DNA from 2 places in the Vibrio nomapromontoriensis genome. Region 1 is predicted to be linked to the other one. Evidence: riboswitches for the same ligand, from Rfam matches in the RefSeq annotation. Region 1 holds a riboswitch; the other holds the start of a gene.
What was found. Region 1 has a riboswitch for lysine ahead of lysC (lysine-sensitive aspartokinase 3). Riboswitches for the same ligand answer to the same signal wherever they lie in the genome.
Positions count from the first base shown of each region.

Region 2: linked by a shared signal. The riboswitch ahead of L4D05_RS06775 (Na+/H+ antiporter NhaC family protein) and the one ahead of lysC (lysine-sensitive aspartokinase 3) in region 1 are both predicted to bind lysine.

Region 1 covers NZ_JAKJSS010000019.1:93,402-100,221, forward strand. The annotation lists gene pepA (leucyl aminopeptidase) at 1-33, shown strand, start outside; gene L4D05_RS21540 (DNA polymerase III subunit chi) at 72-527, shown strand; gene L4D05_RS21545 (valine--tRNA ligase) at 625-3,498, shown strand; gene L4D05_RS21550 (pyridoxal-phosphate-dependent aminotransferase family protein) at 3,592-4,710, opposite strand; lysine riboswitch at 4,898-5,075, shown strand; gene lysC (lysine-sensitive aspartokinase 3) at 5,178-6,527, shown strand.
Region 2 covers NZ_JAKJSS010000007.1:587,055-593,874, reverse strand. The annotation lists gene L4D05_RS06785 (inosine/guanosine kinase) at 1-217, shown strand, start outside; gene L4D05_RS06780 (H-NS family histone-like protein) at 277-684, opposite strand; lysine riboswitch at 1,356-1,538, shown strand; gene L4D05_RS06775 (Na+/H+ antiporter NhaC family protein) at 1,670-3,271, shown strand; His leader region at 3,503-3,637, shown strand; gene hisG (ATP phosphoribosyltransferase) at 3,681-4,577, shown strand; gene hisD (histidinol dehydrogenase) at 4,583-5,881, shown strand; gene hisC (histidinol-phosphate transaminase) at 5,881-6,820, shown strand, end outside.

The DNA of each region.
Region 1 (6,820 bases):
CTGAATCGAAGTGGCCACGAAACTGAAGAATAAAAAAAGGGCCTAACGGCCCTTTTACTTTTTAGGTAGCTATGCAAACTGCAACATTTTATATCGTTGAAGAAGAAAGCTTGGAAGATACACAGCCAGGCTTTTTTGCTTATGTTCACTATCTTTGCCGACACTTTACTGGCCAAGGTGCCAAAATTTATCTCAATGCCACCGACCGAGTCTCCGCAGAAGCCTGGGCTGAATACTTTTGGCAAGTTGATGCGAGCGCGTTTATCGCTCACAATTTAGTGGGTGAGGGTCCTAAAAATGGTACCCCTGTAGAGATTGGATTTGACGGCTTAAAACCGAGCTGGAACCGTCAGCTGGTGATAAATGTTGCCGAGACGCACGCAACCTTTGCCCAGACATTCGCTCAAGTGGTAGACTTCGTGCCTTGCGAAGAAAAAGCTAAGCAACTTGCTCGAGAAAGGTATAAAATTTACCGTCAAGCAGGCTACCAGCTACAGACCATCAAGATTCAGCACACTGAATCCTAATCACGGTCAATCCTTATAGGTAAGCGATAATCACGCTTAATTATAAGGTTTGACAGATTTCTTTCACAGTATTAATAAGTTAAGTATCCAGAACGCTATGGAAAAGACATATAACCCAACATCAATCGAACAAGCTTTATACCAAGCTTGGGAAGAGAAAGGCTACTTTAAGCCACACGGTGACACTTCAAAAGAAGCATACAGCATCATGATCCCGCCACCGAACGTCACTGGTAGCCTACACATGGGCCATGCCTTCCAAGATACAATCATGGATACCCTTATCCGTGCTCAGCGCATGAAAGGTAAAAATACGCTATGGCAGGTTGGTACTGACCACGCAGGCATCGCGACACAAATGGTTGTAGAGCGTAAAATTGCCGCTGAAGAAGGCAAAACAAAACACGACTACGGCCGTGAAGCTTTCATCGACAAAATTTGGGAATGGAAAGCTGAATCTGGCGGCACCATCACTCAACAGCTTCGTCGCCTTGGTGCATCGGTAGACTGGGATCGTGAGCGATTCACTATGGATGACGGCCTATCGGCTGCAACTCAAGAAGTGTTTGTTCGCCTGTATGAAGAAGACCTAATTTACCGCGGTAAACGTCTAGTAAACTGGGATCCTAAACTGCACACTGCAATTTCTGATCTTGAAGTTGAAAACAAAGACAAAAAAGGCTTTATGTGGCACTTCCGCTACCCACTAGCGAACGGTGTTAAAACCGCCGATGGCAAAGACTACATTGTTGTCGCAACGACTCGTCCAGAAACCATGCTTGGTGATACTGGTGTTGCCGTAAACCCAGAAGATCCTCGCTACAAAGATCTTATCGGCAAAGAAATCCTACTTCCTGTTGTAAACCGTCTTATTCCTATCGTAGGCGATGAGCACGCAGACATGGAAAAAGGCACGGGTTGTGTGAAAGTCACACCAGCTCATGACTTTAACGATTACGAAGTGGGCAAGCGCAACAACCTACCAATGATCAACATCCTAACGTTCAACGCTGATATCCGTGATGCTGCTGAAGTATTCACAACGAACGGCGAAGAAAGCGATGTTTACTCAACAGACATTCCAGCTAAATACCAAGGCATGGAGCGTTTTGCTGCTCGTAAAGCTATCGTTGCTGAATTCGATGAACTTGGCCTGCTTGAAGAGATCAAAGATCACGACCTAACCGTTCCTTACGGCGACCGTGGCGGCGTGGTTATCGAACCAATGCTGACTGACCAATGGTACGTGCGCACAGCGCCTCTTGCTGAACCGGCAGTTAAAGCCGTTGAAGATGGTCAAATCCAATTCGTACCTAAGCAGTACGAAAACATGTACTTTGCGTGGATGCGTGACGTGCAAGACTGGTGTATCTCTCGTCAACTTTGGTGGGGCCACCGTATCCCAGCATGGTACGACAACGATGGTAAAGTTTACGTTGGTCGCACAGAAGAAGAAGTGCGTGAAAAGAACAACCTAGCGCCTGTTATTGTCCTTAAGCAAGACAACGACGTTCTTGATACTTGGTTCTCTTCTGCACTTTGGACGTTCGGCACACAAGGCTGGCCTGAAGATACAGACGCACTGAAAACCTTCCACCCATCTGAAGTACTGGTATCTGGCTTTGATATTATCTTCTTCTGGGTTGCGCGTATGATCATGATGACCATGCACTTCGTGAAAGACGAAGATGGCAAAGCTCAAGTACCATTTAAAACCGTGTACATGACAGGTCTTATCCGTGATGAAAATGGCGATAAGATGTCTAAGTCGAAAGGTAACGTACTTGACCCAATCGACATGATTGATGGCATCGGCCTTGAAGAGCTAGTCGAAAAGCGTTGTGGCAACATGATGCAACCGAAGCTGGCAGCTAAGATCGAAAAAGCGACACGTAAGACGTTCGAAAATGGTATCGAACCATACGGTACTGATGCACTACGTTTCACACTTGCTGCGATGGCTTCAACGGGTCGTGACATCAACTGGGACATGAAGCGTCTTGAAGGTTACCGTAACTTCTGTAACAAACTATGGAACGCAAGCCGTTACGTACTGATGAACACAGAAGAACACGATTGTGGCATGTCACTGTCTGCTCCAGATCGTGCAAACATGGAGTTCTCTCTTGCTGATAAGTGGATTGAATCTCAGTTTGAAGTTGCAGCGAAAGAGTTTAACGCTCACCTAGACAACTACCGTCTAGACATGGCAGCAAACACGCTTTATGAATTCATCTGGAACCAATTCTGTGACTGGTACTTAGAGCTCACTAAACCTGTTCTTTGGAAAGGCTCTGAAGCGCAGCAACAAGCGACTCGTTACACGCTTATCACGGTTCTTGAAAAGACGCTACGTCTTGCTCACCCAGTGTTGCCTTACATCACAGAGTCTATCTGGCAGAGCGTTAAGCCGCTAGTAGACGGTGTAGAAGGCGAGACGATCATGACTCAAGCGCTTCCTCAGTTTAATGAAGCGAACTTCAATGCTGAGATCGTTGACGACATCGAGTGGGTGAAGACTTTCATTACCGCAATCCGTAACTTGCGTGCTGAATATGACATTGCACCAAGCAAAGGCTTAGAAGTAATGATCAAAGTCGCTGATGAGAAAGATGCGGATCGTATTGAAGCAAATAAGATCGTTCTTAATGCGCTTGCTAAGCTTGATGATATTAAAGTTCTTGCCGACAACGAAGCAACACCTGCGTGTGCGACTAAGCTCGTTGGTAAGTCTGAGCTAATGATTCCAATGGCAGGGCTTATCGATAAAGACGCCGAACTTGCTCGTCTCGATAAAGAAATGGCTAAGATTCAAGGTGAAATTAAGCGTACCGAAGGCAAGCTAAGCAATGAAGGTTTTGTTGCCAAAGCACCAGAAGCTGTTATCACTAAAGAACGAGAAAAGCTTGACGGTTACAAAGAAACCTTAGTTAAACTTGAAGAGCAAAAACAGACGATTGCATCTCTATAACGGTTAACCGTTAAACAGATATTGTCCATCTGCATTTGTAGTTTGAATAAAAAGACCGAAAGCTAACGCTTTCGGTCTTTTTAATATCATCAACTATTTAAGCACGGTTTCCAGTGCTTTAAGGCACAAAGCAACATTCTCTTTTCTTGCCGCATAGCCCATTAAGCCAATCCGCCAAGCTTTACCTGCTAATGCACCTAAACCAGCACCGATTTCCAAATTATAACCTTCCAGCAATTGCTGCCTCACTGCCGCATCGTCAATGCCCTCTGGGAAGTACACTGCGTTAAGCTGTGGCAATCGACTCTCTTTTTCTACCACAAAAGTCAGCCCTAATTTTTCTAGCCCATCCGCGAGTAAAATATGCATCTCTTTATGACGCTGCCATGCGTTTTCGAGCCCTTCATTTTTCAGTATCACTAAGGATTCATGCAAAGCATAAAGGCTATTCACTGGCGCTGTGTGATGGTAGCTACGCTTGCCTTCACCACTCCAATAACCTAGCACTAAGCTTTGGTCTAAGAACCAACTTTGAACGGGTGTTTTACGCGCTTTAATTCGCTCAATAGCAAGAGGCGATAAAGTAACGGGGGATAACCCTGGAACACAAGACAAACATTTTTGGCTACCTGAATACACAGCATCAAGTTGCCACTCATCCACAAGTAATGGAACACCGCCAAGCGACGTCACGGCATCGACAATCGTAAGCATACCATTTTGCTTGGCAAGCTGACTTAACTGCTTAGCATCGCTTACCGCTCCAGTAGAAGTCTCTGCATGTACGAAAGCCAACAATACCGCGTCTGGGTTGTCTGAGATGGCTTGCTGCACTTTTTCAACAGAAACAGGTTTACCCCATTCATCGTCAACGAGGATAGCTTCGCCACCGCAACGAATGACGTTTTCTTTCATACGATCACCGAAAACACCATTTCGACAAACAATGACTTTATCTCCAGGCTCGATTAGATTGACAAAGCAAGCTTCCATCCCTGCGCTGCCAGGAGCAGAGACGGCAATGGTAAAGTCATTCTCTGTCTGAAATGCATATTTGAGTAACGCCTTAAGCTCATCCATCATACCAATAAATAACGGGTCTAAATGGCCAATAGTCGGGCGGCTAAGTGCTTGTAATACCTGTGGGTAGATGTCTGAAGGGCCAGGTCCCATGAGTGTCCTGTGGGGGGGTACAAAGCTAGAAATCGTCATCGAAAGTCCTTTTGTTTTCTAATAATAATGAGGTTACTTGGGTGTAAAGAATCTTTAAGGCTAAATAGTTTGTTCTACAATACGCATGAGATCAACAAATTTGCAACAAATTTGAGGGGTCATATTTTTATTAAATTGCCTCACTCCATTGACATTTGCATCACAAAAACGTTGAATAAACAGGCTATCAAGCAGAAGAGGAGCACTGCCCAGGCAAGTGATGATGTGGAGCCTCAACTCCAACACATTTCACTCATGGGGAGCAGTGCCGAGATAAACTAAATTTGATGGGTTAGTTTATCGGTTAATTGGGCTGAATCCCTTTAACTGTCACCAAACCAAATTGGTGAAGAGCTTCTGAGGTCGATTCATTATCATATGTGCCTCTACTCTTTATTTCTCTTCAAACATCGGACGTTGGGTTTTAACCCTGTAATTTTACTTATTGGAATATCCTGGAGAAAACTGTGAGCGCATTCAATGTAGCTAAATTTGGTGGCACAAGTGTTGCCAACTTCGAAGCCATGAGCCGTTGTGCTGAAATCATCGAAAATAACCCTGAGACAAGACTGGTGGTAAGCAGTGCATGTTCAGGGGTGACAAATATCTTGGTCTCACTGGCTAATGGCGTAAAAAATGATAACGAACGATTAGAACTTATCGAAAAACTCAGAGCGATTCACGTTGCTATACTGAGTCAACTCAAGGATGCAACCTCCATTGAGCCACGTATCAACGCGCTCATTGAAAAAGTAGCAACATTATCAGAAGTCGCCTGTATTGATGTTACCGCCAAGCTGACTGATCACTTAGTGGCATGTGGCGAGAGAATGTCGACACACATTTTCGCACAGCTAATGCGAGAGCGTGGCATTGATGCTGTTCGATTTGATATTCGCCAAGTACTAAGGACCGATAGTACTTATGGAAAAGCGGAACCGAACCTAGAGCAAACCAAAACTCTTGCAGAGCAAAACCTCATCCCTTTGTGTAAAAAGCATGTTGTCATCACTCAAGGGTTTATTGGCGCAGATATTGACGGTGAAACCACAACACTGGGCCGTGGCGGCAGCGATTATAGCGCAGCTCTTATTGCAGAGGCTGTCGAAGCAAGTGGCTTAGAGATCTGGACTGATGTTCCAGGGATCTATACTACTGACCCTAGAATCGCCCCTAACGCTCGCCCTATTCCAGAAATCAGCTTTAGTGAAGCCTCTGAAATGGCTAACTTTGGTGCCAAGATCCTCCATCCATCTACATTATTGCCGGCACTAAGGCATCAAATTCCAGTTTTTGTCGGGTCCTCTAAAGCACCACAAGAAGGCGGAACTTGGGTACGCCAAACAGTAGAAAGTGCCCCGCTATTTCGTGCATTAGCTTTGAGAAATAACCAAACAATGGTGACACTACGGAACCCTAAAATGTTCCAAGCATACGGTTTCTTAGCCGATGTATTTACCATACTGGCCAAGCACAAAATATCGGTAGACCTTATTACAACCTCTGAAGTCAGTGTTTCATTAACTCTTGACCAAACAGACACCAGCGGAAAAGCGCCTGAGCTACCTTTAGATGTGAAGAAAGAACTCGAAGAGCTGTGTATCGTCGAAGTGAAGCAGGATCTTAGCCTAATCGCATTGATTGGTAATAACATGAGCGAAAAGAAAGGTTCCGCTAAAGCGGTATTTGGAACACTTGAGGAGTTTAATCTCCGTATGATCTGCTACGGTGCTAGCCCTCACAACTTATGTTTCTTGCTTGACTCAGATGTTGCAAAAGAAGCAGTGAAAAGGCTGCATATCGACTTATTTGAATAGTTATCATATAGTTAAATAAGTCCCATACTAAGCCTAAGTTCATAACTTAGGCTTTTTTATACACTCTAAACTTAAAGCAAGCTTTTAGTATTACATACTATTTTATAGCGTCAAAATTCCCTAACCTTTTGACGGGGACGCCTAATCTAAGGCGTGGTATAAGTGGCTGAGTGAGCAGGGCTCGAATCGGTGTAACCAACCACCTATCTGACTAAAAGGTAAAGTGACTGACCCGTCACTGACAATTTTCTTCAAACGTAAAAAAGCCTCAGTCTTTCGACTGAGGCTTAGTA
Region 2 (6,820 bases), on a different contig from region 1:
ATTATTGCATGACATGGCAGCGAATAAACACCATAGAGAAAATGTGCCAAATTCCAGTAAACATCAATATCAGTTTTTAACTTACTCTTCTTTCTCACAAGTGTGCAAGTATTCTAATAGAGCAAGTTATGAAGTATTGGTTCAGCATTCGCCGAGGTTGTCGAGAGGCTTACCAGAAAGAGAAGATAGCTTAGAAGAAGCGTATTGGGAAAGATAATAAAAAAGCGCCGAAAGGCGCTTTTTTTATATAACTCTAATTCAATTAGATATAGAGGATTAAAGTTCAAATTCTTCTAGAGACTTACCCGCATCTAGAGCAGCTTGAATTACTGATGGAGTACGGCCTTGGCCAGTCCATGTTTTTTCTGCGCCATTGCCATCAACATATTTGTATTTTGCTGGGCGTGGTGCACGTTTGCTTTTGCTTTTTGCTTTTGATTCACCAGACAATGCTGCAATTAAATCTTCAACGTCGATGCCATCTTTAGCAATCATTTGAGCGTATTCGCTTAGCTTAGCTTCGCGAGCTTCTCTTTCTGCTCTTTCTTCTTTTTCAGACTCTTGACGCTCAGCGACAACAAGCGTTAACTTTTCTAGTGCTTCTTCAAGTTGCTCAACCGTTAGTTCACGAGCAAATGCACGCAGGCTACGAATATTAAGCAAAGTTTTTGTTAATTCAGACATGACAATTCCCATGATTTATTTTGTTCGAGATTAATAATAAACGTCATTTTCTATATTGACAATAAAATAGCTGTAACAAAAGTGAAAATATATTAATTTTTACAGAAAATTGATAAAAGAATGAGAAACGACCCTAAATGTAACGTGTGATTACATTAATAGTCATGGTTTAACAATGTTTTTAATGATACTGCGAGCGGTATCAATACGAGTTCACTAGATGGTAGATAGCGTGGTTGCATATTTGTCTATCATCTTTCGGGGCGTTTAAATGGCGTGAAAGTTACATTTCTAAGTGAACTAAAGTAAATAGTAAATGTCGGGCTTAATTATGCTAAATGTCTATAGTTCGTGTACTTTAGGGAGTGAGCAAACATTAACGCTCTATTATTTATTTACTATCAGCTATTAGAGTTCCGAAGAGTAGCACGTTCAAACGTACAATGTTGTTGCAATACCGCTACGAAATATAGTGATTATTGTCGTCGTAGTCTTTTGGAGTCATACTTCATCTCTAAATAATCTCAGCCATACCTCCCTCTATCTATAACAACTTATTCACAATATTGATGTTGCAATTGACAGGTCAGTAAGTACAATGGCGCGCACCTAATGCAAAAGTAAGAATTTTCTTCTAATGCTACACTTGTAGGATTAGTGGTAAACGTTACTTTTGATGTAGAGGTGCGACTGCGAAAAGTACTTGTCGTTGGGGTGATGCCAATGGACGACAACAAAAGGCGCAGTCGCCGAAGTGGGAATAGAAGATCACGCTTTCTCGCTGGGGTTGTCTCTGAAAGGAACAACACTGCCATAGTCTATTATTTGTTAAACTATGGAGCGCTACTGTAGGGGTTGGGAAAGCCATCGCTTTTCTTTCGCTTATTCAACATTTGTTGAAATCTGTATGTGTATACCCAAAACGGGTGCTTACATATGTCTGCAGTAGATCTCTGACCATAATTAAAACTGGTTTTTGAAGATCATGAACTTAATCGATTTTGCTTCCTCACCATTGTCACTGCTACCGCCGATCGTAGCTTTGAGTTTGGCTATTATCACACGTCGCGTTTTACTCTCTTTAGGAGTAGGTATTGTTCTCGGTGCCTTCCTTCTTAATGATTACTCTGTTGCCAATGCTGCAGGTTACGTCTTTGATACTGTTTCTGGTGTCATCATTGAAGACGGTGGCTTGAATCTTTGGAATATGAGTATCGTCGGCTTCTTATTGTTGCTTGGTATGATGACGGCACTTCTCACCTTATCCGGTGGTACAAAAGCATTTGCTGAATGGGCCCAGTCTCGCGTAAAAAGCAAGCGCGGTTCCAAATTACTGGCAGCATTCCTTGGCGTTTTCATTTTTGTTGATGACTACTTTAACAGCCTTGCGGTTGGCGCCATTTCACGCCCAGTCACGGATCGCTTTTATGTGTCACGTGCTAAGCTTGCCTACATTTTGGACTCAACAGCCGCTCCAATGTGTGTCTTGATGCCAGCTTCTAGCTGGGGCGCTTATATCATGACGATTGTCAGTGGCATCTTAATTAGTCATGGTATTACTGAATACTCGGCAATTGGTGCTTATGTTCGACTTATTCCAATGAACTTTTATGCTGTCTTTGCGTTACTAATGGTGTTTGCTGTAGCTTGGTTCCAACTTGATGTTGGCCCAATGCGTAAACATGAGATGCGCGCGAAGCAAGGTATTGGTTTTGATCATGACCAAGAAAACGATGCAAAAGAAGCACACGAACTAAACGAAGAGCTTGATATTAAAGAAAGCGACTTTGGGTCAGTCTCTGATCTTGTTCTTCCTATTGTCGTACTTATCTTTGCAATGGTCGGGGCGATGCTATTTACTGGTAGCCAAGCCCTAGCTGCTGACGGCCTACCGTTTAATATGTTAGGGGCATTTGAAAATACCGATGTAGGTATGTCACTGATTTACGGTGGCAGTGCTGGTCTTGCAATGGCGATTTATACGGTAGTGAAACAAAAGCTAGCAGCAAAAGATATCGCATTAACGATGTGGATTGGTGCTAAATCGATGTTTGGTGCAATTCTGATCTTGTTCTTTGCATGGTCAATTGGCTCTGTGATTGGCGATATGAAGACCGGTGCTTACTTGTCGTCTACCGTTCAGGGCAATATTGATGTTCATTGGTTGCCGGTGATTTTGTTCCTATTGGCTGGCTTGATGGCATTTTCAACAGGTACATCATGGGGTACGTTTGGCATTATGTTACCAATTGCGGGTGACATGGCTGGTGCGACGGATATCGCTATGATGTTACCAATGTTAGGTGCGGTACTGGCTGGTTCGGTATTTGGTGACCATTGTTCACCAATTTCAGATACGACGATTTTGTCTTCAACAGGTGCTCGTTGTAATCACATTGACCACGTATCGACTCAGTTGCCATACGCATTGTCAGTCGCTGTTGTGTCTTGCGTCGGTTTCATCGCGCTAGGTATGACAAACTCTGTTTGGATTTCGTTTGCCGCAGCTAGTGTGACATTTGTATTAGTTTGTTGCGTGCTTTCTGCGTTATCTAAAGCTCGCATGACAAAAGATGTTAAAGCGTAACTCATATCTTTCATAGTGATGAGTAGATTGAAAAGAGCCTGTCAGGGCTCTTTTTTTTGGCCCTATCCAATGTGAATGACATTGCGATCGAGTTCGACAGGGTTCGAACTAGATTAAATTTTAAAAAACTGCAAATTAATTGTTGAAAATTTAACTGAGCTTAGTTAGTGTGAAGTCACAGCTTAAAAGGAATCGCCAAATAACTATGCGTAATAACGATATGAACATTCATCATCACCATCATCACCCAATCTAGTCTTTCGGGAGATGCACGCATACCTGAGAGCTAAAAAAACTCTCGGTGGTTCGAAGCAAGATTTAAGAATTTAACCCTCGGGAGACTAAAGCTCCCGAGGGTTTTTCGTTTTATAATTTAAAAAAAATCAATAATTTGCACAGGGATACAGCAATGCAATCACAACGCCTAAGAATCGCAATTCAAAAGAAAGGTCGTCTTAGTAGAGACAGCCAAGATCTACTAAAAAAATGTGGAGTGAAGTTCAACGTTATGGGTGAGCGCCTTGTGGTTCATTCACTAAATATGCCAATTGATTTGTTGTTGGTTCGCGATGATGACATTCCTGGACTTATTATGGATGGTGTCGTTGATCTGGGCTTCATTGGTGAAAATGAACTAGAAGAAGTGCGTTTAGACCGTATTGCACTGGGTGAACCCAACGAATTTCTTACATTGCGCCGCTTAGATTTTGGTGGGTGTCGCTTATCCATTGCGATAGATAAAGACGAAACGTATAACGGACCGCAAGATTTGGCAGGTAAGCGCATTGCTACCACGTATCCTCAGCTTTTGAAATCCTACATGGATAAGCAAGGCGTGAACTTCAGCGCTTGTATGCTAACGGGTTCGGTAGAAGTTGCTCCACGAGCAGGGCTTGCTGATGCGATTGCTGATTTGGTTTCAACTGGCGCAACGCTTGAGGCTAACGGCTTGAAAGAAGCGGAAGTGATCTTCCGTTCTAAAGCGACGCTGATTCAGCGTAAAGGTGAGTTTGATGCTGATAAGTTAGCGCTGATTGAAAAGCTTCTGACGCGTATGCAAGGTGTGCAGCAAGCGAAAGAGTCTAAGTACATTATGCTACATGCTCCAGTTGAAAAATTGGAACAGATTAAAGCGCTACTACCGGGAGCTGAAGACCCGACGGTATTGCCGCTATCTACTGATAAAGAGCGCGTTGCCGTTCACCTAGTGAGTACTGAAAATCTCTTTTGGGAAACAATGGAAGGCTTAAAAGAGCTAGGTGCTAGCTCAATACTTGTATTGCCAATTGAAAAAATGATGGGGTAATGACTATGAGAACCGTTGTATGGCGCTCACTGAGCCAATCCCAACAGGAATCAATTTTGGAGCGACCAGCTATTGCTGACGGAGTGAGTATTACTGCTGCAGTCTCTTCAGTGATTGATCAGGTGCGTCAAGGCGGCGATAGTGCTGTATTAGCGCTGACCGAAAAGTTTGATAAGGTTTGTCCCGACTCCATTCGAGTGTCTAGTGACGAGATTGACGCCGCCTCAGATCGTCTTTCTGCGAACATGAAGCAAGCTCTAGAGCAAGCGTATGCCAATATTTCGACCTTTCATAAAGCGCAAAAGCCGCAATCACTGAAGGTTGAAACGCAACCAGGCGTGGTTTGTGAGCAAGTGACGCGCCCAATTAATAAAGTGGGCTTGTATATTCCTGGGGGGAGCGCACCACTGCCTTCAACGGTATTGATGTTAGGCGTGCCAGCACAAATAGCGGGATGCCGGAAGGTCGTATTGTGTTCGCCTCCTCCTATTGCGGATGAAATCTTATATGTGGCAAAGCTATGTAAGATTGACGAAGTTTATAATGTCGGCGGTGGTCAGGCTGTGGCGGCAATGGCCTATGGGACAGAAACGGTAGCCAAAGTGGATAAGATCTTTGGTCCAGGCAATGCCTATGTCACAGAGGCGAAGCGTCAGGTTAGTAACGATTTTCGTGGTGCGGCAATTGATATGCCAGCGGGTCCTTCTGAAGTGCTGGTTATTGCCGATGATAGTGCCGACCCAGAATTCATCGCAGCAGATCTGTTGAGTCAAGCGGAGCATGGTCCAGATTCTCAGGTTGTTTTGGTGACACCGTCAGCGGTATTAGCAGATCAAGTCACAGAAGCAGTACGTAACCAACTAAAAGCACTGTCGCGTGCAGAAATTGCAGAGAAAGCATTAGGGTCGAGCTTGGTGATTATTGCTGACTCTTTAACTCAGTGTGTTTCCATTTCGAATTATTACGGACCAGAGCACCTTATTGTTCAAACGAAGAACCCGCGTGAACTGTTATCACTGCTCGACAACGCAGGCTCGATATTTTTAGGTGATTGGTCGCCAGAGTCCGTCGGTGACTATGCTTCAGGGACGAACCATGTATTGCCAACCTACGGTTATACAAGAACGCACTCGAGCTTGGGTTTAGCCGACTTTTCTAAGCGCATGACAGTACAAGAGCTTTCAAAAGAGGGGCTACAGTTACTCGCGCCAACTGTCGTGACAATGGCAGAAGCGGAAGGGTTAGATGCGCACAAGCGAGCAGTCACAATCCGTGTAGAAAAGCTGATGCAGGAGCAGAAGTGATGGAAAAATTAGCTCGTAAACAAGTTCAGGCTCTTACCCCTTATATGTCGGCAAGACGAATTGGTGGCAGTGGCGACATTTGGTTGAATGCCAATGAATCACCATTTGATAATGAATATAAAACAGATTTTGCTCGTCTTAATCGGTATAGCGAATGCCAACCTAAAGCGTTAATAGAAGCTTACGCCTCTTATGCGGGTGTTGAGGCAAGTCAGACTCTTACTTCACGTGGTGCCGACGAAGGTATTGAGTTGTTGATTCGCGCTTTCTGTGAACCAGGTAAAGACAGTATTTTGTATTGTCCGCCGACCTATGGAATGTATGCCATTAGCGCAGAAACCATTGGTGTTGAGAGAAAGGTTGTACCATTGACGGATGATTGGCAGCTTGATCTTCCTGCGATCGAAGCAAATTTGGACGCAGTAAAATTGGTGTTCGTTTGCAGCCCTAATAATCCGACGGGCAACTTAGTTAATCGTGACGATATTATCGCCTTGCTCGAAATGACCAAAGATAAAGCGATCGTCGTTATGGATGAAGCTTATATCGACTTTTGTCCAGAGGCATCAACGGTCGATTTACTCGCAGACTATTCCAATCTGGCGATTTTACGTACGCTATCTAAGGCGTTCGCACTTGCGGGGTTACGCTGCGGCTTTACCTTAGCAAATGAATCTCTCATTAATGTACTACTTAAGGTTATTGCTCCGTATCCAGTGCCTGTTCCTGTTGCTGATATTGCGATTCAAGCGTTATCAGAACATGGCTTGGCTCGTACTAAATATCAAGTATTGGATCTCAATGCCAACCGTGCGTATTTGCAGGCGGGTTTATCACTCTTGCCGGGGGTCGTGGTTCATGAAGGGTGGGGGAACTACCTTCTAGTTGAATTTACCGATGGTGATGAGCTTTTTAAAGCCACTTGGGACAACGGTATTA